2 regions of the Sporosarcina sp. P29 genome follow, and region 2 is predicted to be linked to the other one. Evidence: predicted binding sites of a transcription regulator. Region 2 holds the regulator's gene; the other holds the start of a gene.
The links. Region 2 encodes LexA, which represses DNA repair genes until DNA is damaged. Its sites were predicted from a motif close to CGAACATATGTTCG; they were not measured.
Positions count from the first base shown of each region.

Region 1: CSV68_RS16010 (YhjD family protein) is a predicted target of LexA. The motif match lies at 9,286-9,299, and genes of this name have one in related genera.

Region 1 is NZ_PDYX01000036.1:26-11,842, reverse strand. Features, by position in the region: gene CSV68_RS16050 (accessory Sec system S-layer assembly protein) at 1-479, opposite strand, end outside; gene secA2 (accessory Sec system translocase SecA2) at 476-2,839, opposite strand; gene CSV68_RS16040 (glycosyltransferase family 4 protein) at 3,128-4,171, shown strand; gene CSV68_RS16035 (LCP family protein) at 4,683-5,714, opposite strand; gene CSV68_RS16030 (YigZ family protein) at 5,894-6,526, opposite strand; gene CSV68_RS16025 (sensor histidine kinase) at 6,677-7,825, shown strand; gene CSV68_RS16020 (response regulator) at 7,854-8,534, shown strand; gene CSV68_RS16015 (nuclear transport factor 2 family protein) at 8,594-9,160, shown strand; gene CSV68_RS16010 (YhjD family protein) at 9,317-9,694, shown strand; gene CSV68_RS16005 (competence protein ComK) at 9,657-10,193, opposite strand.
Region 2 is NZ_PDYX01000003.1:257,522-279,037, forward strand. Features, by position in the region: gene mutL (DNA mismatch repair endonuclease MutL) at 1-1,688, shown strand, start outside; gene CSV68_RS04870 (glycerol-3-phosphate dehydrogenase/oxidase) at 1,716-3,356, shown strand; gene CSV68_RS04875 (alpha/beta hydrolase) at 3,353-4,279, shown strand; gene miaA (tRNA (adenosine(37)-N6)-dimethylallyltransferase MiaA) at 4,263-5,195, shown strand; gene hfq (RNA chaperone Hfq) at 5,236-5,460, shown strand; gene CSV68_RS04890 (methionine gamma-lyase family protein) at 5,555-6,814, shown strand; gene lexA (transcriptional repressor LexA) at 6,866-7,486, opposite strand; gene yneA (cell division suppressor protein YneA) at 7,682-8,008, shown strand; gene CSV68_RS04905 (YneB family resolvase-like protein) at 8,005-8,658, shown strand; gene CSV68_RS04910 (DUF896 domain-containing protein) at 8,726-8,962, shown strand; gene tkt (transketolase) at 9,071-11,077, shown strand; gene sirA (sporulation inhibitor of replication protein SirA) at 11,222-11,662, shown strand; gene CSV68_RS04925 (YneF family protein) at 11,773-12,009, shown strand; gene CSV68_RS04930 (alpha/beta hydrolase) at 12,075-13,001, opposite strand; gene CSV68_RS04935 (hydroxymethylglutaryl-CoA lyase) at 13,016-13,918, opposite strand; gene CSV68_RS04940 (YqkE family protein) at 14,045-14,302, shown strand; gene CSV68_RS04945 (hypothetical protein) at 14,387-14,812, shown strand; gene CSV68_RS04950 (STAS domain-containing protein) at 14,843-15,694, shown strand; gene serC (3-phosphoserine/phosphohydroxythreonine transaminase) at 15,733-16,830, opposite strand; gene ypfJ (KPN_02809 family neutral zinc metallopeptidase) at 17,045-17,890, shown strand; gene CSV68_RS04965 (L-lactate MFS transporter) at 17,938-19,218, opposite strand; gene fdhD (formate dehydrogenase accessory sulfurtransferase FdhD) at 19,397-20,242, opposite strand; gene CSV68_RS04975 (Na-translocating system protein MpsC family protein) at 20,258-20,599, opposite strand; gene fdhF (formate dehydrogenase subunit alpha) at 20,861-21,516, shown strand, end outside.

The DNA.
Region 1 (11,817 bases), on a different contig from region 2:
TTCCAGTTTGTTGCTGGAATTTCTTCTGCCAATTGATCTTTCTTTTCGAAAACAAATACCCAAGGACGTGCACTGCGAGCTGGAATTTCACCTAACTCGTTCAAATCGAACTCTGCAGATGCTGCTGTATTGCCTTCTTCATCAAGTAATAATAACTCGATTTCGCCTACAGTGATCGCTTGATCAAGTGATGAACGGAAGAATGCTTTGACTAACCAGCTGCCGTTTGCAGGTTCCAAGTCGATATCGATACCGGATAAGGAAATTTGGTTTGGTTTTAAAGGTTCTAGTTCATTTGCAAGGAAACGAAAAACATATTCCTGCTCCTGTGTTAGACTCCATTGCTCATGAAGAGATAGTTCTGTTTCGATATCTTCATCGCCTGAACCAGCTTGTCCGTTTTCTAAAATTTCATCGGATTCAACTGTACTGTCCAATCCAGTTTTCTCGGTTTTTTTGAATAAATTGAAGAGTTTCATTGGGAAACCTCCTGTTGTGTATTAAGTTGCTTCATGAATGCGATTATTTCGGACGCAATATCCCGGCGCAGGCGTTGATAGTGCTTGGCGAATAACTGCAAGCCTTCACGCTGGTAAATACGCATAGGATCTTCTTGTCCGTATGAACGCAATCCAATTCCTTCTTTTAGGCGAGTCATCACTTCTAAATGCTTAACCCACATCGTGTCAATATAGCTCAACATGACTTGTGGTAGCAGTTGACTCACTTGTTCATTATCAGTGAAAGTATCGATAAATGCAAACAACTCTGCCATTTCTTCATCGTACTCTTTCATTATATCAGCGGTTCTATCTAATGAATTGGGAAGCTTAACCGGCGTCAGTAATAGCGCGTTCATAGTCCGTTCGATACGATCGAAATCCCAATTGTCGGCGATTTCATTATCAGGACAGCTATCTAGAACAACGAACTCAACGGTTTCTGATAACATCGTCTTAAGTTTTTCAAAGATGTCTTTGCCTTCTAGTACGCGATTGCGTAAGGAGTAGATGACTTCACGTTGATCATTGATTACGTCATCTAATTTTAGATTATATTCACGCATAGAGAAGTGCGCGCCTTCCACGATACGTTGTGTACGTTCCGTTAGTTCATCTACTTCAGGGTTTAATACTTTACCATTTTCGTCTGTGCGGACTTTTGTTAAGAATTTCTCGAGTTCTTCAGGAGAGAAGCGCATATACATTTCATCTTCTAAAGAAAGATAGAATTGGCTTTCTCCGTGATCTCCCTGACGACCTGAACGGCCTCGTAACTGATTATCTACACGACGGCTTTCATGTTTTTCTGTCCCTAATACAAAAAGTCCGCCGTTTTCTTCCACGCCTTCACCAAGTACGATATCCGTTCCGCGTCCTGCCATATTAGTAGCGACGGTAATATTACCCGCTTGTCCAGATTCGGAAATCAATGAAACTTCCTGCTCGACACTTTTCGCATTTAATAGATGGAACTTCAATCCTTCATCACGTAAATATTTGGCGACAGCTTCGGATTGAAGAATGGACGTAGTACCGACCAAAACCGGTTGTCTTTTTGCATGACGAGCGGCTACTTCTTTTGCTACGGCTTTATACTTTTCTTCTGTCGTTCTGAAAACGAAATCTGGTGCATCGATCCGTGCACGTGGACGGTTCGTCGGGATTTGGATTACTTCCATATTATAAACTTCACGGAATTCCGTATCTTGAGTTTTCGCAGTACCCGTCATTCCGCAAAGCCTTGGATACATACGGAAGTAGTTCTGAATGGTAATTTGAGCTTGTGCTTTATTTTCATCTGTAATTTCGACGCCTTCTTTAGCTTCAATTGCTTGGTGAAGTCCATCTGATAATGTTCTGCCTTCCATAATTCGGCCAGTGAACATATCAACCAATTCGATTTTTCCGTCGCGTACGATATAATCGACGTCACGCTTAAAGATGACGAACGCTCGGACGGCTTGAATGACGTAGTGATAAAGTGTTTGGTGATCTAAATCATACAAGTTGTCAATACCAAATGCTTTCTCAACTTTTTCGATACCTTGTTCCGTAAGGGAAGTAGCCTTTGTCGCATCGTCAAAGTCAAAATCCTCTTCGACTTTAAAACGTTTGGCTAGGCGGGCTGCAATATGGTGAAGATCCGCATCTGCTTGTGTTTTACCTGCTACAATCAATGGAGTTTTCGCTTCGTCGATTAAGACGCTGTCGACTTCATCGATAATAGCGAAGTGATATGGCCGTTGCACTTTTTGAGAAGTATGTTGTACCATATTATCCCGTAAATAATCAAAGCCGAATTCTGTACCTACACCGTACGTGATATCTGCTTCGTAAGCGGCTTGTTTAGCTGGACCTTGCATCATCGGAACATTTAATCCGACAGTCAATCCTAGGAAACGATGGATTTGACCGATTTGATCAAAGTCCCGTTTCGCCAAATAATCATTGACTGTAATGACGTGAACACCTTTACCTTCAAGCGCGCGTACGTAGGAAGGTAGTGAAGCTACAAGTGTTTTACCTTCACCAGTTGGCATTTCGGCGATATTACCTTCCGTCAATACAGCTCCACCGATTAGTTGCACATCAAAATGGCGCATACCGAGAACCCGTTTAGATGCTTCACGTACAACTGCGAAGGCATCCGGCATAATGGTCTCGACGGTTGCGCCGTCATTTAATTGTTGTTTGAATTGATCGGTCATTCCAGAAAGATCATCATCAGACATAGCGATATATTTAGGTTCCAGTGAATTGATTTGCTCCACAATTTTGCGGTATTTACGCAATTGACGTTCACTCGTTCCAGTTCTACGTTTAAAGATTTTTAACATGAATAAGACGCTCCTTTATAAATCTCTATCTATAATGAGAGATTCCTATCTATTTTACCAAAAGGACCGACAAAAGACTATCTATATATAGAAAGAGAAGAACAATAGATTGTTCTCGACTGATCGCATGTAAAATGGACGAAACTTCATGATGGTCGTGTTTAGTAGTGTTTGTATGGAAGCAAGTAAGGGAATAGATGAGTAATGCATACTAAATGATGAAATCTAGCAACATTCATGTTATACTAAAAGGTGATATGTACGTAATGCTAATTGGGGAGGAAAGACATGTTATTCATTGCAATGTCTGTAGCTTTTATCGCTGCAATCATACTAACACCGCTAGTCATCAAATTCGCGTATCGGATCGGTGCGGTTGACCGTCCCAATTATCGGAAAGTTCACGCGAGAATCATGCCTAGAATCGGCGGGCTCGCAATCTTCGGTGCGTTTATTATTGGATATGCTATATTATTGCCGAAAGACGAGCACGCAGTAAGCATCCTAATCGGTGCAGTACTGATCGTCATGATTGGCTTTTTAGACGATATGCTGGAAATTACAGCAAAAGCAAAAATGTTAGGTCAGCTAGCAGCGGCGTTGGTCGTTGTACTATGGGGCGGATTACAAATTGAATTCATCAACTTGCCGTTTCTTGGTCAGCTAGACTTTGGTTATTTAAGTATTCCGATCACAATTATTTGGATCATCGGAATTACGAATGCCGTCAACTTGATTGACGGATTGGATGGTTTGGCAGCAGGAGTTTCCACTATTGCGCTTATTGCTATTACGGTAATGGCTCTATTAATGGGAGATGTCTTTGTTGCTGCAACAGCTTCCATATTGGCAGCTAGTTCGCTTGGATTCTTATTGTTCAACTTCCATCCAGCGAAAATTTTTATGGGCGATACCGGATCGCTATTCTTAGGATTTATGATATCGGTTCTGGCATTACTCGGCTTTAAGAACGTTGCCGTTGTATCACTAGTTATTCCAATTATCATGTTAGGTGTTCCAATTTCAGACACGTTCTTCGCGATCGTTAGACGAGTTCGCATGAAGCAGTCGATTACGGCAGCAGATAAATCGCATTTGCATCACTGTTTATTGCGCGTAGGTTTCTCACATAGACAAGCAGTGCTCACAATTTATGGTATTGCGATTCTATTTGGTGCAGCCGCTGTATTGTTCTCACAAGCAACCGTGTGGGGCGCGTTACTTCTGATCTTCGTCATGTTGATTGTGATTGAACTGTTTGTCGAGTTGATTGGTCTAGCAGGTGCGAATTATCGTCCGTTGTTAAATTTAGTACGCATGATTGGTAAATAAGTAAAACGAGTCCTTGTCTGCTACGAAGCGGATGAGGGCTTTTTTGTTGTGTTGAAAGGTTTTGAGATGAAGTGATTGGAAATGGGAGGGAACCGTTGATCGACGTTCCAGGCGGACGCTTTCCCACGGGCTCTCGGTGAGCCATCGGGAGTCGCCACCTTCCACTTACGATCAACTTTGTGTTGTGTTCTGGAATTATAGTGGGAAGGTCAAAACCTGATCTAGGTTCTGTATTTGAAGTTGAATTTAATAAGTGAAGAAACAATCCTACCCAAAGTTTTGATGTAGGATTGAAGTGGAAGAGGGGGCGACTCCTGGGGATTAGCGTGATATTGAGACCCCACAGGAGCGCACTTGCGACGAGGAGGCTCAAGATTGCGCCCCCCGGAAAGCGTCCCCCTCTGCAACGGAAATCCCGACCACTCTCAAATTAGCTCTCTTCAGTAGAAATACTTTTTACCCACAATAAAAAGCGATGAAACCAGTTAAGGGTTCATCGCTTCTGTGTGAACTATTGATAATCTGTTTGGGAAGACGCGGAGGTTTGGTCCGTGTCCAGTTCGGTTAAAGAAGAGGAGTCTGGAATGAACCCTAGATGGGACTTCAAAATCTGCTTTACTTCTTCTAGCTTCTGCTCATCCAACTTGTAATAGTAAATACCTGTCGACATATCGTCATAGCCTGTCAATGTGATGGTATCTACGTCTGGAAGTCCACTTTTTATATACTGGATAAACGACAACATTTGCTTAGATGTCATATCGGTCTTCATATTTTCACCAAGCGCATTGATCACGTCACCGTATTTGGTTATGGATGTAATCGATGTTGCTTCTTTAATCATCGCCTGCAGAATCATCTGCTGACGTTTACCGCGTTCGATATCATTATCGAGTTTACGAGTACGTGCTAAAGCTAACGTATGGCGTCCGTCTAGACGATGAAGGCCTGGCATTAGATGAATCGCATTTTTATCATTTTCATCTTTCTCGATACGCTCGTATGGAACTTCGACTTCTACACCGCCAAGTGCATCTACAACATCGATGAATGCATTGAAGTTCATTTTGACGTAATAGTTGACGGGAATATCGAATAGTTCTTCGACTGTATCAATAGAAGCTCTAGTACCTCCATAGGCATGGGCGTGTGTGATTTTATCTTTATACTTTACCTGTGGAATATACACATAGGAATCACGAGGAATGCTGACGAGTTTGATGCTTTTTGTTTTAGGGTTCAATGTTGCAAGCACTAAAGCATCCGATCTTCCGTGCACTTCTCTATCTTGGCGTGCTTCGCTTTCGTCTACGCCAATCAATAGAATTGACACTTTATCTTTTGCGGGTTCGACATAAATTTCCGGCGGATCTTGCTTGGCGAGAGGTTCATAAGAACGATCTAGAACGTTCATCGCTTGGTTGTGTAGCTTGAATGCATAAGCGGAAACGCCTATGGCTACGATGAGGAACGTAAATAATGCTATTTTCAAGAAACGTTTCGTTTTAGAAGCGTTCTTTTTCTTATACTCTTCTCTTTTCATTTTATACCTCCAGGGTGTACGGCAGAAATAAACCGTCAATGGCAAATCTATGGGAAGTTGATTTTAATTAAAAATGGCAATTCTTCACATAAAAATTGATGGCGATTTAATGAAGTCAGACCTTCTACTCATAAGGTTCACCTTCTACCATTATACCCGCTTTTCGATTGGACGTATAGTCAGATGTCGAACTCTAGGAATTTATGTCCGGCTGTGGCGATGCTTGCCTGACCGTTCGTTAATTCCATCATCCATTCATGAAAAATTTCCTGATCTTCTTCAGGAACATATAAAAAGAGTTCAACGTCCTCTTCATAGACGATCTCTTTTAACGGGTAGTCGGATTGCCGTATTTCGTTTTCTACTTTGCCTAACCATGTATAATCAATAGAAGTTTTAACTAGTGTGTGTAATTTTCTCTCCACGACACCTGTTGCGGCAATGCCTTCAGAAGCTGCTTTACCATAAGCGCGGATTAATCCACCGCCACCGAGCTTGATGCCGCCAAAATAGCGAGTCACGACAATCACGGTGTCTTTTAAGTGCTGCTTTTTCAGCACTTCCAAAATGGGGAAGCCGGCAGTGCCAGAAGGCTCACCGTCATCGTTCGCTTTTTGGATCTGGTCATGTTCTCCTATGATATAAGCAGAACAATTATGTGTAGCTGTATGATGGTTCTTTTTGATGTCCTGTATGAAGTCCAGTGCCTCTTGTTCTGTCTCGACTCTTTTGACAAATGACAGAAAACGGGATTTTTGGATGACGAATTCACTCTCTCCGTATAACTTTACGGTTTTATAATTAGCTCGCATTTGTCGTTCCCCCTACATTTGTAATATACTTATAATACTTTTTCATGATTAAAATGATATACTATATATGAAGTGTATAAGTATTTAGGCTAAACTGCAATAATGCTCACTTTGCGAATTTTCACATAAACGGATGCGGGAGGGAGTTATTTGAACGATAAGGCAATTGACATTCAACAGATGGAGAAAATCTTTGGCAACATGGTTAATGTAATGGATCGTTCAAAAAGCGACATATTCTTAATTAGTGAACAAAGCCGCCGAAGTTTTGAAGAAATGCAAAAAGAGTTAGCAGAAGTGAAAGAAAGTATTTCTCATGTAATTACAGAAGGTGACTCTTTAGATGATATGTCACGTAACTCAAGAAAACGCCTAGCTACTGTGTCAAAAGACTTTGTAACATATAGTGAAGAAGAAGTTAAACAAGCGTATAGTGTGGCAAATGACTTGCTTGTACGCGCCTCCATCAATAAAATGGAGGAGAAACAACTTCGTGAAAGACGGGATGAACTTGAACGTCGACTAATGTTGTTGCTCTCTACAATCGAAAGAGCGGATCAACTTGTTAACCAAGTAACTACTGTAATCACATATTTAACATCTGACTTGAAAAATGTAAGTACAGCACTGGAAACGGCTCGCCAAAAACAAGACTTTGCAGTTCAGATTATCCAGGCCCAGGAAGAAGAGCGTAAGCGTTTATCACGTGATATTCATGATGGACCTGCGCAAATGTTAGCCAATGTCTTGATGCGTTCTGGTTTAATTGAAAAAACGTTTGTTAAGCATGGTCCAGAAGAAGCAATGCAAGAGCTATCTTACTTAAAAGAAAATGTTAGAGGTGCGTTATCTGAAGTTCGTCGTATCATTTATAATTTGCGACCTATGGCTTTGGATGACTTAGGGCTTGTGCCGACATTGCGAAAGTACTTGTTGACCATGAGTGAATACGAGGCGCCGCTAATCATTCATTTCCAAAGCAACGGAGCAGAAAAAAGATTTGCTTCCAATTTTGAAGTAGGTATTTTCCGTCTCATCCAGGAATCAGTGAATAACAGTATAAAACATGCGAAAACTGATGAAATATGGGTGAAAATCGAATGGTTACGCGAATCAGTTAATATATTAATCAAAGACCAAGGTATTGGCTTTGATACAAATGAAGTAAAAGAGAAATCATTTGGTTTAATTGGAATGCAGGAACGTGTGGAGTTACTGAAAGGGAAAATGAAGGTCAATACGAAAGTCGGAGAAGGCACTTCGATTCTTTTTCAAATTCCACTGGACGAAGATCTATAAGTAAGGTAATTACTGGGAGGAATAGGATATGGAAGCGACAAAAATTTTGATAGTAGATGATCACCAATTATTCCGTGAAGGAGTTAAACGGATTTTAGATTTTGAAGAATCGTTTACTGTAGTAGCAGAAGGCGACGATGGAGTCGAAGTAGTTGAATTGTATAGGGAGTATGAGCCAGACGTAGTGCTGATGGATATTAATATGCCACGCATGAATGGTGTAGACGCGACTGAGGAATTAGTTAAAGAGTTTCCGGATGCACGCGTTATCATGCTATCCATTCATGACGACGAGTCCTACGTAACACACGCTTTAAAAACGGGTGCTCTCGGCTACATGCTGAAAGAAATGGATGCAGACGCTATCATTCAAGCGATCAAAGTAGTAGCGAATGGCGGTTCATACTTACATCCTAAAATCACGCATAATTTAGTAACAGAATTCCGTCGTTTGAGCGAAAGAGAACATAAAGGATCCTTCCAGCAGAACGATATTCGTCGCCCACTTCATTTATTGACGAAGCGCGAATGTGAAGTTCTACAATTATTAACAGACGGCCAGAGCAACCGAACAATCGGTGAAACGCTCTTTATCTCAGAAAAAACTGTAAAAAATCACGTTTCCAGCATTCTGCAAAAAATGAGTGTAAATGACCGTACACAAGCTGTTGTTACAGCAATCAAAAATGGTTGGGTAGAAGTAAAATAATTAAAATAAGAAAAGGTCTTTGCATGTTGAAGGCCTTTTTCTCTACGTAGGAGGAGCATATGAAGAAAAAAATAGCAGTAGCGTCCATGGCATTAGTGCTCGTATTAGGCGCATGTGGTAACGCGGATGAAGCGAAACAGAACAATCCTGAAACTGGCGAACCTGCACCAGGCAATGGTGCCATCGATCATGGAGTAGATGATAAAAAAGTAGGTTTCAGCATGTCAGGTGACAAAGTGGAAGAAGCCACGGATGTACCAAAAGAAGATAAAGAAGAAATTCTAGCTGCTTTTGATAGCTACATCGAAACATTGAACAATCAAGACATAGATGGTTATCTCGCCACGCTTTCTACCAAAGGTTATGATCTAGAAGAAGAGCGTCAGGCTACGGAAGAAATGCTTGAGAATTCTACGATGAAACGTGAAGCAAATAATGAAACAATCGTAAAATATTCAGGTGATAATGCGCAGTTATTTTCTACGTTGAAAACAACATTCACGGATATTGAGACAGAGGTAGAAAATACACATGAAGGTCGCCAAGTGACTGTGTTCAATAAAGAAGATGGCGCATGGAAAGTGTTCTCTATCCACTTTATTGGCGATGAGCCAGCAAAAGAATAAACCCTCTTTTTATATCGACTTAGCAACAAAACTTCCAGTTACACACACTGGAAGTTTTTTTATGCGAAAAAAAGCCATACTACGAGTACTTGCTTTTCTGCGCTAAAGGAATTATAATCAACGAAAGAACATATGTTCTATAAGGAGGCGATTTCGATGCCTTTGATCCCCGCAGAGGCAATGCCGTATTTGGAGAACTATATTTACCTTCCCATGCTATTGACGATTATGGAACGTGACCGTCAGTTATTAGAGAAAGTACCGTTTAAATTGAAAAGTCCGTACCTTAATTTGCTGGACGAGACGATGAACACTGTTTCTGCTGATTTACAAACCACCTCTTTGTACTTGCAAAAGCATAAAATGAGAGTGATACGCCATTCAACAGATGAACTATTTACGGAATATGTATTTTTACATGATGGTTATCAAGATATGCGTCGCTATTTGAATGTTCGCTTACGTAATCGATCAGAAGAGTTGCTGAATTTGTATATTAGGAAATTGTCGAATCAGAACTCTTCGGCTCCATGATCATGTAATAAGAACTTCGCAATTCTTCCTGAGCATTTTCAAATCGTTGAGACAAAATATGCGATAGCGCCATTTGACGATAAACCGTAGCTAACGACGTGTCTAGTTGCATCTGCGTATCATTTTTCAGAATAACAGTAACACCATCCTCGTGTTGAACTGCGTCTTTTACTGCGTGATAGGCTACCCATGAGTTTTTATGTAAGGTAGGGGACAGTAAAGGAAAAAATAATAACGGTCGGTCATTTGAATGTGTCAACATGATCGGTGGCTTTGGACGATTTTTTAAATCCATTTTGGAACTGTTAATGATGGACTCAAAGTTGGAACGGTAATGCGCACAAGAATCTCTCATAATTTCTAATGGTGTTTTCTCGACAATAAATGTCCGGTCGCTTTCCACTACTTTTGTATAGTATGGATTCGCATGTTGTCCATGAAGTAATGCGAAAGTATGGAATGTAACGATATAAGACGATAGATAATGTGGATTAGCCATGTTGTTCCCTCCCTTTTAATAGGACCATATACGTATTAATTATAGTATAGAAAAAACGAAAATCAACTGTAATGTTGGAAAATAGTAAATGTTCTATTAATATGGTGGGTTTTATCGAATGGTTACGAACAGGTGAGGAGACTAGACTGGGCGGCTACGGACCTTGATTGCTTTTGTTGTGGTCGTTGCCCGACAAGTTGTTGGGTACTGTAGTTGGTGAGTGTCTGCTTTCTGGACCCGCGCAGGCATGTGGGGGATTGCCTCCAGCCATGAGCCAGCTGGCGGTGGTGCTGCCAGTTGTCTCATGGCCACGGCCTACCCCGCAGTTGTGCCTGCGCTTCTGAGTGGTATTTAATTTGGTTGTGGTTCTAAGAATGATAATTAGCGTATCTTAGCCAATCTAGAAACGCGGTTGATGGAACAACTATGCCGCTGCGGGTCTTTGGTACTTTTGTTGGGGGCGTTGCTCGACTGGTGGTTGGGTACTAAAGTTAGTAAGTGTCTGCTTTCTGGACTCGCGCAGGCACGTGGGGGATTGCCTCCAGCCAGGAGCCAGCTGGCAAAGTGCCGCCAGTTGTCTCCCGGCCACGGCCTACCCCGCAGTTGTGCCTGCGCTACTGCGGGGTATTTAATTTGGTTGTGGTTCTAAGATTGATAATTGCGTACCTTACCCAACCTACAAACGCGGTAGACGGAAAGACTACGCGGCTGCCGATCTTTGGCACTTTTGTTGGGGTCGTTGCTCGATTGGTTATTGGATACTGTAATCATCGAGTGTCTGCTTTCTGAACCCGCGCAGGCACGTGGGGGATTGCCTCCAGCCATGAGTCAGCTGGCGGTGGTGCTGCCAGTTGTCTCATGGCCACGGCCTACCCCGCTGTGTGGTATTTAATTTGGTTGTGGTTCTAAGATTGATAAATTGCGTATCTTACCCAATTTAGAAACGCGGTTGACGTAAAGACTACGCGGCTGCCGATCTTTGTCACTTTTGATGGGGTCGTTGCCCGACTGGTTGTTGGATACTGTAATCATCGAGTGTCTGCTTTCTGGACCCGCGCAGGCACGTGGGGGATTGCCTCCAGCCAGGAGCCAGCTGGCAAAGTGCCGCCAGTTGTCTCCCGGCCACGGCCTACCCCGCAGTTGTGCCTGCGCTACTGAGTGGTATTTAATTTGGTTGTGGTTCTAAGATTGATAAATTGCGTATCTTACCCAATCTAGAAACACGGTTGACGGAACAACTATGCGGCTACGAGTCATTGTCACTTTTGTCGTAGCTCGACTGGTTGTTGGATACTGAAGTCATCGAGTGTCTACTTTCTGGACCCGCACAGGCACTTGGGGGATTGCCTCCAGCCATGAGCCAGCTGGCGGTGGTGCTGCCAGTTGTCTCCTAGCCACGGCCTACCCCGCAGTTGTGCCTGCGCTACTAAGTGGTATTTATTCTAGTTGTGATTCTTATAGGAAGAAGTTCAGTGACATCGTGATAGCTAGTATGTATTTGTTGCAAAGAAGTGTAGGAACTGCCATTCACACTATCTAACGAAGGCGCCTGCTGTGGTAGGCGTAGCGAGGAGACAAAGACAGGCGAACTTCCTGTCTCTGGCTCCTCGCGAAAGCCATCCAC
Region 2 (21,516 bases):
TAGTGGAGGCGGGTTTGACTTCGATCCGTGTTACCGATAATGGCAAGGGGATGTCTGAAGAAGATGCCATTCGCTGTTTTGAAAGGCATGCTACTAGTAAAATAACTAATGAACATGATCTGTTTCGAATTCGTACGCTTGGGTTTCGAGGAGAAGCCTTAGCAAGTATTGCCGCAGTATCGAAAGTATCGTTATGGACTTCTGATGGTGTAGAAGGTGCTGTAGTGGAGATAGAAGGCGGTAAAGTACTGAAGTATGAAGCGGGAGCATTACGAAAAGGCACAGATTTTCTTATACAACATTTATTTTTTAATACGCCCGCACGTTTGAAATATATGAAAACGATTCAGACGGAACTTGGACATACGATAGATTTATTGAATCGATTAGCATTAAGTCATCCTGACATTTCCTTTTCGTTAACTCACGATCATCATAAAGTTCTTAGAACATCGGGTTCAGGAGACTTATTACGGGTATTATCAGATATATACGGTGTAGGAGTTGCCCGTAAGATGATCCCGTTTCAAAAGGAAGATGCTGATTTTAAGGTGAAGGGTTTTATTACACTTCCTGAGATGACACGCGCATCTAAAAATTATATTTCACTTCTGATGAATGGCCGTTGGATTAAAAGCTATGCAGGAACGCAAGCAGCTATTGATGCGATGCATACGTACTTACCTATAGGAAGGTTTCCGATTGCAGTTATTGATATTACAGCAGATCCTATTTTGACAGATGTCAACGTTCATCCTGCGAAGCGTCATATCCGTATTAGTAAAGAAGGAGAATTACTTTCTTTGATAAAGGCAGCAATTAGAGAGGCAATTCAAGGAGTCACTATAATTCCTGACGCGGTAAAGAAAGAGAAGCCTGTTAAAAGAGACTCGCAACAGCAGACAATTTGGACACCTTCTTATCGTCGGCCGGAAGTAGCGGTTCCATTAGAAGGACAAGAAGTACAGTCTTCCATTGCGCCTGTGGAAGCGCCTATTAGAGAGCAAGCTACACCGGTCTTTCCAGAAGCTGTTTTTGAACCGCAAGAAGAACCCATGCCGCAAGAGCCTACTGTCTATGAGCAGCAACAGCAGGAAATGAATCATTTTCCTTCCATTGCACCGATCGGACAAGTTCATGGAACATATATAGTGGCGCAAAATGAAGACGGATTTTATTTGATCGATCAGCACGCTGCGCAAGAACGAATCAAATATGAATACTTCAAAGTGAAGCTTGGACAAGTGGATGCTGGTGAACGGCAGCAATTGCTCTTACCACTAGTTTTTCATTACTCAGCTGATGAGCAAGTAAAGATTGAAGAGTGTAAAGATGCACTGGAAGAAGTCGGTGTGTTTTTGGAAGCATTCGGTCCAGCGACGTATACCGTGAAAGAGTATCCTTCATGGTTCCCTGAAGGACAAGCTACCTCGATCATAGAAGAAATGATTGAGCAAGTACTCGAGAAACGCAAAGTCGATGTCGAGAAACTGCGTGAGGAAAGTGCCATTATGATGAGTTGTAAAAAATCGATCAAAGCAAATTATTACTTAAGACAAGAAGACATGGAACAATTACTGACTGATCTAGGTGCATGTCATAATCCTTATACATGTCCGCATGGTCGTCCAGTATTGATCCATTTTACAACGTATGAATTAGAGAAAATGTTTAAACGAGTGATGTAACAGAGCACATCAGAGAGGAGCGATTTTATGTTTTCTACATTAGAAAGATCAAGCAGAATTCAGGACTTGAGAAACTTTTCATTCGATGTTTTAGTTGTCGGTGGAGGGATTACAGGTGCCGGAATCGCATTGGATGCGGCTGCAAGAGGATTTTCGGTTGCCCTAGTTGATATGCAAGATTTTGCGGCGGGAACATCTAGCCGTTCAACTAAACTGATACATGGCGGTTTACGCTATTTAAAACAACTAGAAGTGAAAATAGTGGCAGAAACGGGAAAAGAACGGGAAATTGTCTTCCGTAACTCTCGTAACATTACCAAATCAAGACCGATGCTATTGCCGATTTATCAAAAAGGAACGTATGGCAAGTATTCCACTTCTGTCGGGCTTCTCGCCTACGACCTACTGGCGGGTGTAAAGCCGGCAGAACGACGGGAAATGTTGACGAAAGAAGAAACAGCTGAACTTGAACCATTACTGAAAAAGGAACGCTTAAAAGGTGGCGGGTATTATGTGGAGTATCAAACCGATGATGCGCGCTTGACGATTGAAGTACTGAAGAAAGCGGCAGAAAAAGGCGCACTTTGCTTGAATTATATGAAGTGCGAACAATTCAACTTTGAGAAAGATCGAATCGTTGGAGCAGTATTAAGTGATCAACTAACCGGTGAACGATTTTCCGTAGGGGCTTCTATGGTGATCAACGCATCTGGTCCGTGGGTAGATGAGTTGCAGCAGAAAATTAGCAGCAAACATACGAAACAATTGCATATTACGAAAGGTGTCCATATCGTAGTAGATCAATCTATCTTCCCGTTGCAACAAGCAATCTATTTTGATAACTCGGATGGTCGTATGTTATTTGCTATTCCACGGGATAATAAAACGTATATAGGAACGACTGATACATTTTATACCGAGGATAAACAGCATCCTATAGCGACCGAAGAGGATATACATTATATTATCGATGCGGTTAGTGAGATATTCCCAAGCATTCATCTTCAACGTCAACATGTAGAATCTACGTGGGCAGGAATTCGTCCATTGATTGCACAAGAAGGTAAGGACGCCTCTGAAATCTCACGAAGAGATGAAGTGTGGGAAACAGTTCCTGGATTGCTGACGATTGCAGGAGGGAAGTTAACAGGCTACCGTCAGATGGCGGAAGTCGTAGTGGATCGAATTAGTGAACAGCTAGTAAAGCCATCTATCAAGCGATGTGAAACGAAGGATATCCCCGTTTCAGGAAGTGATTTCATAGACGATGAAGCGTTGAAGCAATTTATTGACCTACAAGCGGAAAGAGCACCTAAATTCGGCTTAACTCCACAGCAAGGAGCGCGTCTTGCTTCATTTTACGGAAGAAATAGTGATGAAGTTTTCCAATTAGCCCACTCGATTTCAGCAGAAGAGAACAATTTGCCGATAAGTTTACGCGCAGAGATCTTATATGGAATTCATCATGAAATGGTCACAACGCCAAGCGATTTCTTTATCCGCAGAAAAGGTGATTTATATTTCCAAATCGATGTTGTAGAAACATTAGCGACACAAGTAACCGACTATATGGCAAAGTTGTTGCAGTATACAGACAGTGAGAAAGCCACTCATGAAAACGATTTGCAAAATGCGATTGCGGAAGCGAAGGGAAGTGTAAGTTCATGACAGACCAATGGATAGCAATGCGTGACGGGACAAAAGTGTATGGGACAAGTTATACACCGGAGACTGAGCCGATTGGCCGTGTGCACATCATTCATGGATTAGCAGAACATAGCGGACGCTATAAAAGATTCGCACAGTACTTGCAGTCGCAAGGGTATGTCGTGACGTTGCATGACCAAAGGGGACACGGTAAGACAGCTATAGAAAATGGGCATGTTTACGGCTATATAGGTGAGTCTGCTACATTCGACCAATTGGTAGATGATGCATTCGAAGTGAATCAATGTTATCAACTACAATACCCGGAACTTCCCGTTGTACTACTCGGTCATAGCATGGGTTCATTCGTTGCTAGGCGCTATATCCAGCTTTATAGTCAGACGATTAGTCAAGTGATCTTATCGGGCACTGGTTCTAATTCTGAGTTCACTGCACATGCTGCGATTGCGTTGGCTGCGTATAGGGAAGATAAGTTCCCTAAAGAGCAACCGGATGTGTTTTTGAACAACTTGGTCTTCGGCAATTATTCGAAACAATTTCCTGATGAAGGTGAATTTGCTTGGCTATCGCGCGATGTAGAAAGCGTGGCTGATTACGAAGAGGATGAGGCATGTGGTTTCGTACCGACTGCTCAACTATTTCGTGTGTTGCTTGAAGGAATGAATTCAATGGAAGTGCCTGAATTTTTGTTGAATATTCCGAATGAACTACCGATTTTATTATTCTCAGGTACAGATGATTTAGTAGGAGACCGCGCTAAAGGTGTGTGGAAAGTAGCCAAACAATTCGACAAAGCGAAACAACAGCAAGTTACTGTTCAGCTCTATGAAGGCGGAAGGCACGAGATGCTTCAGGAAACCAACTACAAACAAGTGTATATGACTATCGTAGAATGGATGAAACGACATGAACTTACCCGTTGATGTACTAGCAGTAGTAGGACCGACTGCTTCAGGGAAAACAGCGCTTAGCATAGCCCTGGCAAAATTGTTTAATGGAGAAATCATTAATGGAGATGCTATGCAAGTATATAAAGAATTGGATATCGGCACAGCAAAGATTCATCGTTCTGAAATGCAAGGAATTCCACACCATTTCTTTGATGTAAAAGAACCAACAGAATCGTTTTCCGTAGCGGAATATCAACTAGCGGTGAGACAATGGATAGCGGATATTCAATCTCGTGGAAAACTACCTATTATTGTTGGTGGCAGTGGAATGTATGTTCAGTCCGTTTTGTTTGATTATCGATTTACAGAACAAGCCGCCGACCCTGAAGTGCGAGCGCGCATAGAACGGGAACTTGAACTAGAAGGCGCAGATGTCTTGCACGCGAAACTTGCAGAATTAGATGCGAAAAGTGCGGAGAAAATCCATCCGAATAATCATAGACGTCTAGTGCGTGCGCTAGAGATCCTTGAAGTGACGGGTCAAACAAAGCAAGACCATGAACAGCAACAAGGAAATCAGCCGATGTATCATTCTGTAATTATTGGTCTGGATCTTCCCCGTGAACTACTCTATGAACGAATCGATATGCGTGTGGAACAAATGGTTCAAGCGGGTTTGTTTACAGAAGTACAGCAACTCTGGAATAAAGGGATTCGGCACACTCAATCTGTACAAGCGATAGGTTATAAAGAACTGATTTCCTATTTTGACGGACAATTAACAAAAGAGCAGGCAATAGAAGCGGTAATGAAAAACACACGTAATTATGCAAAAAGGCAGCTGACCTACTTTCGTAATAAATTGCCTGTCCAGTGGGTAGATGCTAATCAGTCGGGGGAAGAAGTTTTTCAAACAACCTGTAAGATAATAAAGGATTTTCAGAAGTGAGTATGGAATAACTAAATAACAGGGACGAGGAGGCAATCGAATGGCACAAGGAAATATGCAAGATACGTTTTTGAATTCTTTACGGAAGAACAACACATTCGTGACAATCTTTTTACTAAATGGTTTTCAACTAAAGGGTCTAATCAAGTCGTATGATAATTATACGGTTCTATTGGAAACAGACGGTAAGCAACAGCTTATTTATAAGCATGCGATTTCTACGTATGCCCCTGCAAAACCAGTTATTTTAAAAGACGAACTATAAACAGGCGCTTGCCTGTTTTTTTGTTGTCTTTCATTTGGTATATACACTTCATCTGGTAAAATAGAATATGACAAAATGAAATGAGGTACTACACATGCAAATAACACCCATAAATGATGAATTACTGATTAAATCACAAGAAGCGGAGGAACTAATTGCTCCGTACGTGAAGACAGTAGAAGAAATTGCGTTTTTTAACCAAAGAAAAGTCTTACAAGCATTCAAAAAAAATCAGGTAAGCGACTTTCATTTATCCGGCTCTACAGGTTATGGTTATGATGACAGTGGCCGTGATGTATTGGAACAAGTATACTCAGATGTATTCGGAGCGGAAGACTGTCTTGTCAGAAATCAAATTATCTCAGGCACGCATGCCATTACAATTAGCTTGTTTGGGATATTGCGTCCGGGTGATGAACTTCTTTATATTACGGGTAAACCATACGATACGTTGGAGTCTATCATTTCCGGCAATGGCAAAGATACGGGTTCACTAGAGGACTTTCACATTTCTTATCAGCATATTGATTTGAAAGAGGATGGCTCTGTTGATTATGAGAAAGCCAAAGTGACGATTTCATCGAAGACGAAAGTCGTAGCAATCCAACGTTCGAAAGGTTATTCAAGCAATCCATCATTCAGAATCCATGAAATTGAAGCGATTATTAAGGAAATCCGTAAAATCAAAGAAGATGTCGTGATATTTGTAGATAATTGCTATGGAGAATTTGTGGAAATGAAAGAGCCCGTAGAAGTTGGAGCAGATCTGATGGCAGGATCGCTCATCAAAAATCCAGGCGGCGGACTTGCCAGAACAGGTGGATACATAGCAGGTAAGAAAGACTTGGTTGAGAAGTGTGCATATCGAATGACTTCTCCAGGCCTTGGAGCTGAGGCAGGAGCCTCACTAGATACGTTACTTGAGATGTACCAAGGATTCTTCTTAGCCCCACACGTAGTAAGTCAAGCGGTCAAAGGCGCGCTATTCACATCGGCATTTTTCGGTAGCTTTGGTATGGATACCACACCGCATTACAGTGAGCTTCGAACGGATTTAATCCAATCAGTGAATTTTTTAAACGCCGAACAAATGATTGCATTCTGTCAGATGATCCAGCAAAACTCACCAATTAATGCTCAATATGCACCGGAGCCATCCTATATGCCCGGTTATGCCGATGACGTCATAATGGCAGCGGGTACGTTTATTCAAGGCTCCAGTATCGAATTGACAGCTGACGGCCCAATTAGACCACCCTACACAGCATATATTCAAGGTGGATTGACCTATGAGCATGTAAAATCCGCAGTACTAGATTCTATGGAACAATTGCTTGAAAAGAAGTTGGTATAAAAAAAGTGTATCGAGAACCTATTAAGGTTTCTCGATACACTTTTTTGTTGATTAATGAATCATACGGAAAACACCAATCACTTTTCCTAAAATAGAAACTTGATCTACAATGATTGGCTCCATAGAGGAGTTTTCTGGTTGGAGTCGGAAATAGTCTTTCTCTTTAAAGAAACGTTTAACTGTCGCTTCGTCTTCTTCTGTCATAGCTACAACGATTTCACCATTACTTGCGGAGTGGGTTTGTCTGACAATCACACGGTCTCCGTTTAAGATGCCAGCTTCAATCATACTATCTCCTACAATCTCTAACATGAAGATTTCATCCTCTGATGAACCGAATGTATCCGGCAATGGGAAGTACTCTTCGATATTTTCAATTGTCGTAATTGGATTACCAGCTGTAACTTTACCAATCAATGGCACATGCATAACGCCACTCTTTAACTCGTCCAGTCCTTCAGGATCCAAAATTTCAATGGCACGAGGTTTTGTCGGATCCCGGCGTATAAAACCTTTACTTTCGAGCCGTGATAAGTGACCGTGAACCGTGGAACTTGATGCAAGACCGACAGCTTCCCCAATTTCACGAACGGAAGGGGGGTAACCTTTTAAACGCACTTCATCTTTTATGAAAGCAAGTATTTCTTCTTGTCTCTTTGATATTTTCTTCAACAGATTCACCTCTTCTACTAGTTTGCGAGCAATGGAATACTGAACCACTATTTTGAATATAGTATAACATGTGTTCGATTAGTAATCAAACAAAGGTTCTAATTTTGCTTGACATGGAATCATATGTTCTCTTATAATTAAGAACAGGTATTCCGAACGTGCATTCTAAATGCGCAAATTAGAGGAGGAGTTATTATGGAATTTGTTAAAGAATTTATTAAAAACAATTATTATTTCGCTGTATTATTAATAGTATGTGTGTCATTTGCCTGGGTTCAATTCGATAAAATAGCCGTGGAAGATCACTATATGGAAATCGTTGTTAATGAAGGAGATACACTATGGCAACTGGCTTCTAACTACTCAGAAGATATACCAACCACTCATTGGATCGAACAGGTACGTTCATTAAATGAATTGCCTACCGATCAAATCGTTTCAGGTGAATTACTGCGTGTGCCTGTTAAAATTAATAAACAAACAGATATCCGGGTGGCTGAAATAGGAGTGGGAACTAAATGACAGAAAAGACGTGTGTAATATACTGCCGAGTGAGTACAGAAAAAGAAACACAAGAGCAGTCTATTGTAAGGCAGCAGGAAGAACTAGAAAAGTTAGCTACTGAGTTATCCTATGATTGTGTTGGAATTTACACAGATCGGCAGAGTGGGTATGATATGGATCGTGAAGGCCTTCTATCCATGTTGGATCAAATCCAAAATGGTTTAGTGGATGCAGTATTCATTCAAGATGAGACACGATTAGGTCGAGGGAATGCAAGGGTCGCGATATTGCATGTAATTGCAAAAAGTGAAACGGCTGTGATTACCAATCATTCAAACGGTACAATAGAACTGAATGAAATGGATTCCATGTTACTAGAAATTCTCGCAATCGTAGAGGAATATCAACGTAAACTACATAATGCAAAAATACGTAGAGGGATGAAGCGTGCTGTTGACAGAGGCTATGATCCATCAAAGAATCTGCGGAATATTGATCAGGGACCGGGGCGTGAAAGACTTGAACTACCAATAGAAGAAATTGTCTCGCTTCGCAACAAAGGTCTCACATACGAAGAAATTGCAACGGTATTGAATGGACTTGGCCATGCTGTCAGTAAAGCGACGGTTCATAGAAGATATAAAGAGTTTATTGCACAAGAACACTAATAGGTTGCACTTTTCCTTCAGGTTGTTTACATTTTATTAAACGACTAACTTATGGAGGGTTTTAAAGATGCTATCAGAAAAGAAAATAAAACGTATTAATGAATTGGCGAATAAAAAGAAAACAACAGGATTATCGATCGAGGAGGCAAAAGAACAGACGCGGTTGAGAAAGGAATACTTGGAATCATTCCGTTCAAGCATGCGTGAAACAATCGAATCGGTCAAAGTAGTAGATCCTGAAGGAAATGATGTAACACCTGAAAAAGTTAAACTAGCGCGAGCGAATCAAAAGCCGCTAAATTGATGATAGGTAAAGGATTAACATTGTAATTAACTCTAGAATTGACTACACTAGAGAAGGAATATGTACTATAAAACACTCATATGAGACAGGACGGAAAGGATGTACAGCATGACCGAAAAAATCGATCAACTGGCAATAACGACAATCCGAACATTATCAATCGATGCAATTGAAAAAGCAAATTCTGGTCACCCGGGATTACCGATGGGCGCAGCACCGATGGCGTATACACTATGGACACAACATTTACACCATAATCCATCAAACCCACAATGGTTCAATCGTGACCGTTTTGTACTTTCAGCAGGACACGGCTCCATGTTACTTTACAGCTTGTTGCACTTAAGTGGCTACGGTTTGACTATTGATGACTTAAAGAACTTCAGACAATGGGATTCAAAGACACCTGGACATCCGGAGTATGGACACACTGCAGGAGTTGAAGCGACAACAGGACCACTTGGACAAGGGATTGGTATGTCCGTTGGTATGGCAATGGCTGAAAAACATCTTGCGGCAACGTATAACAAGCCCGGTTTCGATATTGTCGATCACTACACATATGCACTTTGCGGTGATGGAGATTTGATGGAAGGTGTGGCGGCAGAAGCAATTTCTATGGCAGGCCACCTTCAATTGAATAAACTGATCGTGCTATATGATAGTAACGATATTTCTTTAGATGGCGATTTAGATATGTCGTTCTCTGAAAACATTAGAAAACGCTTTGAATCATATGGCTGGAACTATGCACGCGTAGAAGATGGCAATGATACAAAATCTGTTTCAGATGCAATTGAAAAAGCAAAAGGCAATACAGGAGGACCGACAATCATTGAAGTGAAAACTGTCATTGGTTACGGATCACCAAATAAGTCTGGTAAAGCAGATGCACACGGTGCACCGTTAGGTGAAGATGAAATGGCGCTTACGAAAGAGTATTACAAGTGGACATTTGAAGAAGACTTCTACGTTCCAGAAGAAGTTTATGACCGTTTTAATTCAGCAACAGATCAACTGGGTGTTCAATCAGAGAATCAATGGAATGAACTATTCGCAAGCTACGAAAACGAACATAAAGAATTGGCAACACAGTTTAAATTAGCGATGGCAAACGAACTTCCAACTGATTTAAAAGAACAAATGCCAGTTTATGAAGCAGGTGCTTCTGTAGCGACTCGTTCAGCATCTGGTGAGTCAATCAATGCATTAGCGAAAGCAGTTCCGGCATTATTTGGTGGTAGCGCGGACCTTGCGGGTTCAAACAAGACAACGATTAAAAATGCAGGTGATTTCACTGCAGACGACTATGCGGGCCGTAATATATGGTTTGGTGTTCGTGAATTCGCTATGGGGACTGCTCTAAACGGCATGACTCTTCACGGCGGAGTGAAAGTATTTGGTGGAACATTCTTCGTGTTTAGTGATTATGTACGTCCTGCTATTCGATTGTCTGCATTAATGGGCTTACCCGTAACATATGTATTCACACATGATAGCGTAGCGGTCGGAGAAGACGGACCTACTCATGAACCAGTTGAGCAATTGGCTTCATTACGTGCAATGCCTGGATTGTCTATCATCCGTCCTGCTGACGGAAATGAAACATCTGCAGCATGGCATATAGCTGCTACTTCAAAAGACACACCAACTGTCTTAGTCTTGTCTAGACAAAACCTTGAAGTATTGCCTAAATCACAAGAACTAGCGATGGAATATGTACCAAAAGGTGCGTATGTCATATCACCTGCTTCTAAAGAGCAAGCAGATGGTTTACTGCTTGCAAGCGGCTCGGAAGTAAGTCTTGCAGTTGAAGCGCAGAAAGCTCTTAAAGAACAAGGTATCGACGTCGCTGTCGTCTCCATGCCTTCATGGGATCTATTTGAGAAACAGGATCAAGCGTACAAAGATTCTGTTCTTCCAAAGAACATCAAGAAGAGAGTAGCGATTGAGATGGGAGCTTCCCTTGGCTGGCATAAATACTCAGGCGATGAAGGAACTGTCATGGCAATTGATACATTTGGTGCAAGTGCGCCAGGCGACTTAGTCATTGAAAAGTATGGCTTTACTGTAGAAAATGTTGTAAGAGAAATGACAAATCTATTAAATAACTAAGCATACGCAACACACGGCTCTTTCTATCAAAGAGCCGTGTGTTTTTTTGCGCAGCTTTACGACAATAATAGTGATGAAGTTTTCCGCAAACTGACACGATTTACTGAGGACAAGTTCTATGATAGACAGTAGGAGGTGTTCGTTATGAGGAAGTATGAAATTTTCAAGATCAAGTCAGCGTATCAGTCCTTCATAATGGGACGTGAACGATTATTATTTGAGCTGCTAACAGTAGGTCCTTCTACGAATTATCAAGAAATTGAATATTTATGTGATCGGTTAAATCAAAGAGAACTAGATACTATTATTCAGAATAACTTGGCAAAAAGTTTTGATGAATTGGATTCATATCATAATGAATATCGATTGACACACTTAATCAAGGGAGAAGTATTCATCAAAATGGGTACGCACAGTATACAGGTGTATTGCCAAGGGTCACGCATGTTGGATTTAGATTTATTTGTAGCACTATCCACTTCAACTGATCGTTTTTTTGCGGTGATGAATGAACAGCAAGAATGCGGCTGGCTCAAACCACTTAAACACTCTGAACGCATGATACTAGAAAATTCGATGATGTAAAAACTTCCGCACAATTTGCGTACAGTCATTGCTATTCACTGCTGCTATGTTGTATAATCCTTCTTGGTAGTATGTAATCGAACTATTTTTATGAGGGGGGTTTGGCAGTAATGACTTTATGGATAGCAATTTTATTGATCGTCGTCGCTTTGATCGGCGGAGTAGCTCTCGGCTTTTTCATAGCACGTAAATATATGATGAATTATTTGAAGGACAATCCGCCAATTAATGAACAAATGTTACGTATGATGATGATGCAAATGGGACAGAAACCTTCACAAAAGAAAATTAACCAAATGATGGCTCAGATGAGCAAGGTTCAAGACAAGCCAGCTAAAAAAAAATAAGTAAAACTCCGTGAATAGCAGAATTGCTAACACGGAGCTTTTTTATTTTCTATTGTATAGCATTATCAAGAATATAAACGAAAACGACTGAGGAATGTTTGAACCGTTTGCAGATATTCATCTGGATTGTCATTATATGATTTAGCGTGAGCACCTTTTGCGAAAAGCTTCATCATTTTATCGCCTTCTTTTAATTCGTATAACTCTTCCGTCATTTGAGGCAAAATGAATGTGTCTTCCATGCTATGAATGAATAATACGGGTTTATCAATAAACTTCATCACTTCGCGGGGGGAAACAGCTGCAGAAGTATAACCATCACGAATCTTCAAAAACAAATTGGCGATTCGCAAGCTCATTGAGGTCTTAAAAGGCATCTCTGTACGAATGATATGCAATAGTTGCTCTGAGAAATCAGAAAATGGACAATCAGATATATAGAAATCCGCCTCATCTTCATACGTACCTGCGTACAACAGCGTAGTGGCAGCTCCCATAGATTCTCCATGGATGCCAATTAAAGCGCGCTTACCTACACGTTCACGAACAGCTGTCACAACTTCTTTTAAGTCTATTTTTTCATAAAATCCAAAACTTGTTGTTTTGCCGCCAGAATCGCCATGCCGCCGATGATCAAAAATAACAGAATTAAATCCTAAACGTTCAAACAGTCGTGCATATTTGATAGAATTCACTTTATTTTCTGTTACGCCATGACAAATGACAACCGTTCGTGTTGTATCTAAAGGTCGCAAGAAGATCGCGCGTAAGTTATAGCCGTTAGGTGAGGGAATCCAAATATCATCTTTTCTTATAGTTTCAAACCACTGACGATCAAAGCGTTTAGCAATCATTTCACGCTGCAAAATAACTTCTGAGTCTTTTGTTTTTAAATACATTAGACGATTAGTGAGAAGAATCCCGAAAATTGTAAGAAACGCTGTCATCACACTTGACGCTATACCGACAATATACACTACTCTACGTTTCACCAAAATCCTCCTTTCTATTTACTTCTTCGTTTATATAAGTTATACATCGCCGTTTCAATGGGACGTGACAGATAAGGTGCAACTTCATCTACTGCTGCACATATTTTATCCAGATCAATCCCTGTTTCTACATTGATTGACTGCAAAAGATATAACGCATCTTCCGTTGCGACATTACCTGTAGCGCCAGGTGCAAAAGGACAGCCACCAAGACCACCTGCAGATGTATCGAATCGATCAACACCTGCTTGTAAGGAGGCGTAAATATTAGCTAATCCTAATTTACGGGTATCATGGAAGTGTGCTGTAATTAAAATATTTGGAAACTGTTTTTTTAGTTCTCGAAACAAAGTATAGCTGGCTAAAGGGTTGGCCATACCGTCAGTATCTGCCACACTTAATTCATCTACACCCATATCGACAAACTTCTTGCAAAGTGCCAGAGTTTGTTCAAGTGGAATAAAACCTTCATACGGACAGTGAAATGCTGTTGAAATACAAGCTCTTACAAAACGCTGATCTATTTTGAGCTGATGGACAATAGGTCGCAACGTCTCCACGCTCTCCGTAGTGGAGCGATTGATATTATGTTGATTGAATGTATCACTCACGCCTACAAACACCGCCATGCTATCTGCACCAGCTTTGAGTGCATTCTCAACACCACGTGCGTTTGGCGTGAGAACAATCTGCCTGCCTTGTTTGCTAACTCGTGCCATAATCTCTTTGGAATCTGACATTTGTGGTACCCACTTTGGTGATACGAAAGAGGTAACTTCCATTTCATGTATACCTGCTTGCTGCAAAGAATGTATAAAAGCTAATTTTTGATCAGTAGGAATACTGTTTTTTTCATTTTGTAAGCCATCGCGCGGTCCAACCTCGATTAACGTTACGTTTTTTGGTAAGCTATACATAAACATCCCTCCCTCAATCTATTGTACGTAATTAAAGCGAATAAGGGCAATGTATAACCCTTGACAATTATCTGGATAATTTCAATAAGATGTATCTCAATTATCAAATAGAAAGTAGTGTTTACTATGTCAAAAAAACAACGAAAAGCATCGACGAAACAAGAGAGCAAAATCGTAGATGAGTCTGCAACTTCACTTTCAGATTTAATGAGCGATGATATGTTAGCTAAATTAAAAGGAATGAAGCAGGAAATGAAAGTAGAAGAAGAATTAAAATTGGAACAGGAAAAAGAAATACGTATTCAAGAGCGCAAAGAACGTGAGAAAAATAAAAGTTTTGAAGAATTACTAGAGGAATATGGATATGATGGAACCAAGTATTAAAAGTACTACTTAAATAGATGTGGGAATAGCTGTACTAGTAAAATGATTACTATATTAAAAGCCTTTTGCAAAGGAGAGGGAATAATGAAGTTTTTGTATATTACGTATTGTGATAAACTAAATACTCAAAAAGAACCTACATCCCAAAATCTTTTGAAGCGCGTTCATTCAGCTCCAATTGAGCATCCAATTGTTCATTGGGTGCAAAGAAATTTAGAAACTATTGAGAAAACAGGGCCTATTATATATTATGATTTTCCTGAAAAAAAGGTAGAGAGTTTTTATAATATGTTATTAGATGCACATGCGGAAAAAAACAATGATTCTCCAAGACCTTGGAAGTTCTTGCCCATCCCTTCGGAAGAACAGTATGTATATCCGATTGCGCAATATGACAAAGAATATGGCATCACGTATTATGAATCTATATACAAATATATAACGGTTCTTGGGGTCATATTAAATATCTTTGACTTTGAAGCGAATCAATTAATTATACACATTCAATAAGATCGAAGAACGTATCCAGGAGGATCTAAGATGAAACAGCTTGATGTAAGGCTTTATGAATATTTACTAGCAAAATTGCCGGAAATCACTACTTCTTGGCTAGCGATGAGAATAATAGAAAAAGATTCTATTTATTCGCTCAGCGCGCACCCAGAAATGGAAGAAACACTTCGTGAACAAAATAGATTAACGAATTTAACCATCATTAGTAGTTTACTTGATGATCCTGAAATCTTTGAAAAAAACAAAAAAAAATGGGCTGCCGTTGTCGCTCTAAGTAGAGTCAACAGCAATACCCCCATAGAAGAAGTTATAGAGGCGTTAAGTAAACTTCGTTTAACATACTGGCAAATAATAAATGATTTTAAGTTGGCCAATATAGACGACATTAAACTAGAAGATTATATGCGTTGGAGTGAAACGATCAATAGTGCATTTGATCAAATTTATATTAATTTCGCGGAAACCTATAATGAATATATCAACAGCAAGTTTGATATCCAACAAAGCTTAATTAATGAGTTAAGCTCACCCATCATTAAAATTACCGATAAAATTGGTGTAGTACCGCTAATTGGTGATATGGATGAGCTGCGTGCACGTATTATGTTGGAAAGTATTCCGGAGAGAAGTTTAGAGTCTGACATTGAACATTTATTCATTGACTTATCGGGAGTGACCGTAATTGATACACTGGTAGCTCAGAAGATTTTTCAAGTTACAAAAGTGTTATCTCTATTAGGAACAAGATGCACCATTACAGGTATCTTACCGGCAATTGCCCAAGCGTCGACAGAGCTTGGTTTAGATTTTACGAATATCCAAACATTTAGTTCTTTGCAATTAGCTTTCTCAAAAGAATTTATTATTGTAGAACAGTAAAAAGCCAAGTCACTTATGAGTGACTTGGCTTTTAGATTTCACTTATTTTTTTCTTGGAAATCAAGCATGAATTGCTGTAACGCCTGACATGCTTCAAATGGTACTGCGTTGTATGCAGACGCACGACATCCGCCTACAGAACGGTGACCATTTAGCCCGACGAATCCTGCCTCTTTAGCTTCTTGTAAGAATTGTTTTTCCAACTCTTCATCCGCTACACGGAACGTGATGTTCATCAATGAGCGACTTTCTATTTCAGCATGTCCTGTATAGAAACCATTACTGTTGTCGATTACCTCATAGATCAAGTTCGCTTTTTCTTCATTGCGCTTTGCGATTTTTTCCAAGCCGCCTTGTTGTTGCATCCAACCAAGCACTTCACCCAACATGTAAATACCAAATGACGGAGGAGTGTTATATAAAGAGTTGCTAGACGAATGTGTACTATATTTCAAAATAGCTGGAATCGCGCTATTCGCATTATCTAACAAGTCTTTGCGGATAATCGCAACTGTAACACCTGAAGGTCCAAGGTTTTTTTGAGCACCAGCATAAATCATTCCGAATTTACTAACGTCTAATGGTCTTGACAGAATATCACTGGACATATCAGCAATCAACGGAACATTGCCAGTGACAGGGAACTCGTGGAATTGTGTACCGAAGATTGTGTTGTTTGATGTAATATGCACGTACGCATCCGTTTCTTCAAATGTAATTTCTTCTGAAGATGGAACGCGATTATAATTTGCATTTTTTGTAGAAGCAGCTTCATATACTTCACCGATTGTCCCTGCTTCTTTAAGTGCTTTGTCTGACCATGCGCCTGACATAATATAGCTTGCTTTTTTTCCTTTTGCTAAGAAGTTCATCGGTACCATTGCAAATTGTAGACTAGCTCCACCTTGCAAGAATAGTACTTCATAGTTTTCAGGAATTGTGAATAAAGAACGTAAGCGTTCAATTGCTTGATTATGTACTTGTTCATAAGTAGCACTGCGGTGACTCATTTCCATAATAGACATTCCTGATTCTTTAAAATTCACTAGTTCAGCTTGTGCTTTTTCAAGAACTTCTCGTGGGAGAGCGGATGGACCCGCGTTAAAATTATAGACAGACTTTTGATTACTCAACAAACTCACTCCTTCATTAGTTTACAACCCTAAAGTAAAGTATATATGAAAAATCATACATGGGGAATAGCTATCTGCCAATTCGCAATAAATTATTCAACTCAATAAGATGCTCGTCTTGTTTGTTTTGTTGGGGAAATGGGTAAATTGTAATCAAGTAGCATCTACATAATGATGTAAAATTCAGCTCACATAAAGCCGAAACGGGGGAGACAGAATGAAAACAGGTGGACGTAGAAAAAGTTCAAATGTTGAGGATCGAAGAGGGAAGAGTGGTGGAGGCGGAGGTGCGATCGCATTAGGTGGTGGCGGTCTTGGGATTGTCGGTATTATATTGTTTCTTATATTAGGTGGAAACCCAACTGATTTATTAGATAGTAGTTCAGCTGTACCTGATCAACCGTACGTGGAAACCGAACAAGATAAAGAATTGGCAGATTTTGTATCGGTTGTACTCGCGGATACAGAAGACATTTGGTCGGAGTTATTCGCTCAACAAGGAATTCAGTATGAAAACCCTACACTAGTTCTATATTCAGGACAAGTGGATACAGCTTGTGGATATGGAAGTGCAGCTGCAGGACCGTTTTATTGTCCGGGTGATCAAAAATTGTATATTGATTTAGCATTTTATAATGAATTACAAAGTTCGTTTAAAGCACCTGGTGATTTTGCTATGGCCTATGTAGTAGCTCACGAAGTAGGACACCATGTGCAAACATTACTCGGAATTTCAGATCAAGTGATGCCGCTACGTCAAAAAATGAGCGAAGAAGAATTTAATAAATATTTAGTGAGATTTGAATTACAGGCAGATTATTTTGCGGGAGTCTGGGCGCATCATGCAAAGGGACGCGGATATTTGGAGCAAGGGGACTTGCAAGAAGCAATCACTGCTGCGGGTGCGGTTGGTGACGACACGATCCAAAAACGTGCAAGAGGGTACGTTGTTCCAGAAAGTTTCACACACGGTACAGCAAAACAACGAATTTATTGGTTTGAACATGGATTTGAATTAGGTACCATTGATGGTGGGGACACATTTAATCAAACCGAAAAATAAAAGTCGCGAAGGTCATTTTGTTTATCAAAGTGACGTTCGCGATTTTTTTATTTTGTTGCGGCTATGGCAGGCTCAGCTGGAATGATCCCTTCTTTTTCATTTCGTAGTCTTTTAATATCCACTCGTATGAGTAAGGAAATGACTAGAGCAACTGCGAATAAGCTAGCAAAGAACAGTAGGCTACTCTCGTAACTACCTGTCGTATCTTTCATCCAAGCGGCAAACATCGGCCCTGCCACACCAGCAGCAGACCATGCTGTCAAAATATAGCCGTGGATGGCTCCAAGTTGTTTCGTTCCGAATATATCACCAATATATGCCGGAATAGAAGCGAAACCTCCTCCATAGCACGTATAGATTACGGCTAGAATGACTTGGAAAATAATTGCGTTTGTGGTGAAGGGTAAAATAGCGAACAGAACAAGCTGAATGACAAAGAACGTAGTATACGTATTCGGACGTCCGATAAAATCCGAAATCGCAGCCCAGCCAAGTCTTCCGGCCCCGTTAAAAATGCCTAGCACACCAACTAATGCTGCTGCTTGAATAGTCGTCATGCCGATACTATCAATCGCCATTGGTTTGGCAGCGGATAGAATTGCAATACCACACGTGACATTAATAAATAACATTAGCCATAAATAATAAAAGCGTTTTGTTTTGACTGCTTGATTTGCTGTCAATTGAGCAAGATCTTCTTTAACTTCAGTTTTACCTGAACGAACTTTTTCAATGAATCCAGGCGGTGCCCATCCTTCTTCCGGCTTTTCTAGGTAAAGAGAAGAGAGCATCATGATAAGAAAATACGATACACCAAGAATATAAAAAGTGTTTTGTAAACCAACGTTGACAATCAAGTATTCCATGATAGGACTACTAATGGCTGCTGCGAATCCAAAGCCCATGATGGCGAGTCCCGTAGCTAGCCCTCTGCGGTCTGGGAACCATTTGACGAGCGTAGAAACAGGTGCAATATATCCTACACCTAAGCCAATTCCACCGAGCATACCGTAAAAGACATACAGCAAAGGTAATGAAGACATTCCTACTGCCAGTCCGGAACCTGTCACTCCGACCCCGAAGAACACAGCTGCAAGTAATCCTGCTTTTCTTGGACCATATTTCTCTACAAAGTGACCTAAAAAAGCAGCTGATAAACCAAGAAATAAAATGGCTATACTAAACGTTAGCTGTACTTGGCTTGTAGTCCATCCAAATTCTTCAATAAGTGGATTAGTGAAGTTACTCCAGGCATAAACAGATCCGATGGAAATGTGAATACCTACTGCAGATAACGCGATCAACCATCTGTTCTTTGTTTTTTTCATTTGTAGTCCTCCTTTTTAACAAAAAATTTCCACAGTTCTAATTCCAGTAAACAAACCTCTTAACTAGTCGGTGGAGTAAATGAATAGTCGACAGTCCACTAGTTCGCGAAGTGGAAATGAAAGGAAGATAATTAAACAATTACTGGAATGTAACTTAGGATTAAGGAGTATATTATTATCAATTCACAAGATTGTCAATATTACTTTTTCCTGTAGTCGGAAAAAGAGAATTGTCATCCATAACGATTCTTTCAGGATGTGTGTATACGTTAAAGGATCCTCCACGTATGAAACCGACCGTAGTTATTCCTAAATCGTCTGCTAAGCTCAAAGCTAATTCCGTAGGTGCAGATTTTGATAGGACAATTTCACAACCGATCTTGGCGACTTTAAGTAAAATTTCGGAGGAGATTCGTCCACTGAACACAATGATCTTATCTCGCACAGAGATATCGTTCTTTAGACAGTGCCCATAAATTTTATCTAACGCATTATGGCGGCCAATATCCATACGGGATAACAACAATTGATCAGGTACACATAAAGCTGCATTGTGAACACCGCCGGTATGTCGGAACATTTCTGCCTGATCTTCCATTTGATTCATCAAGGAAAATATTTGTACGGGTGTGAGTTTAACAGAGATACTGTCCATCTTTTTCGCTGTCAGTGCATCGTTGGCAAAGATAAATCCTTGTCTGCTCATGCCGCAACAAGATGTGATATACCTTTTATTTTGCAATTGTTCAAAGAATGGATAGGCCTTGTCGGTATCGACGTAAATAAAGCCATTTTCCAGATCAAGACGAATGTCCTTTACTTGTTCCCACTTCGGTACTATTCCTTCTGAAGCTAAGAAGCCTACTGTCATATCCTCGATATATTCTGGCGTACATACAATCGTCGCAAATTCCTTGTTGTTTAGTTTAATTGTGATTGCGTATTCAACTGCAACCGAATCTTCTTTTTCAAAGACTGTCCCATCCTGAAATCGAATAATGGATCGTTGTTGTTGCTGTTCCATAATTCTTCCTCCCTTTTAGTCAATCGATCGATCGAATAAAAATACTGAAACCGCAATATCATCATCAATTTTAAAATCGCTGAATAAATGCAGAAACTTCGCGTCGACTAATTGTTCCAATCCTTCTGGCGGCTCTTTTGCATAGACTGCCTGAATCATGCTAGTTCGCGCGCGGTGGACCATTTCTTTTCCCTCTGGCGTTCCTGCAATGAATTTCTCTGTAGGAGTCAAATTACCGTAGAGTGTAGAGACCACCATATTATCGATAAATATTGTATGAATTCGTTCGGGACCTTTGCCAAATAAGTCTTTTCGTAATTTACGGATGATATCATTAAATTCATGAATTTTCTTCATAGGACACTTCCTTGTAGTATTTACAGAATAGTCTAATTATTTGAGGGTAGCCATTGTATTATACGCTTTATTACTTTATACTAAATACATAACAGATGGAAATCTAGTATGTGATTGCTAGGAGTCCATCAACCTACATGTAATAGTAAGTATGGATTGGTTCTTTAGCAAGTCCTGTTAAGAAACTATTCCACCATAAAAAAATACCGTAATGACGGTTTTTTTATGGTGGATTTTTTATTTGAGAAGGAGGACGCCTGTATGTCAATTTCAATCAATGATAAGATTTTTAACTTCGAACCAGGGTCGACACTCATTCAAATTATCAATGCAAATAAGATTGAGCACCCACAAATATGTTATTTGCCAGAAGTCGATCCAATACAGACATGTGATACGTGTATTGTCGAAGTGAATGGTGAATTAACACGAGCTTGTTCAACACAAGCTGTCGACGGCATGGATGTTAAATTAGCGTCCCCGCGTGCAAAGGAAGCACAAACGGAAGCAATGGATCGGATTTTAGAGAACCATTTACTTTATTGTACCGTTTGCGATAACAACAATGGGAACTGTAAAGTACATAATACCGTGGCACTTATGGAAGTGGAAGAACAAAAATATCCATACGAGCCGAAATGCACGAAAGATGCAGTAGATTTCACTCATCCATTCTACCGTTACGATCCGAATCAATGTATCGCTTGCGGTCAGTGCGTGGAAGTGTGTCAAAACTTACAAGTGAATGAGACGCTTTCAATCGACTGGGAGCGTGATCGTCCAATTGTTCTATGGGATGGCGGAGCGAAGATTAATGATTCTTCTTGCGTAGGCTGTGGCCATTGTATTACGGTTTGTCCATGTAATGCCCTGATGGAAAAAACGATGCTTGGTGAAGCTGGATTTATGACTAAAAT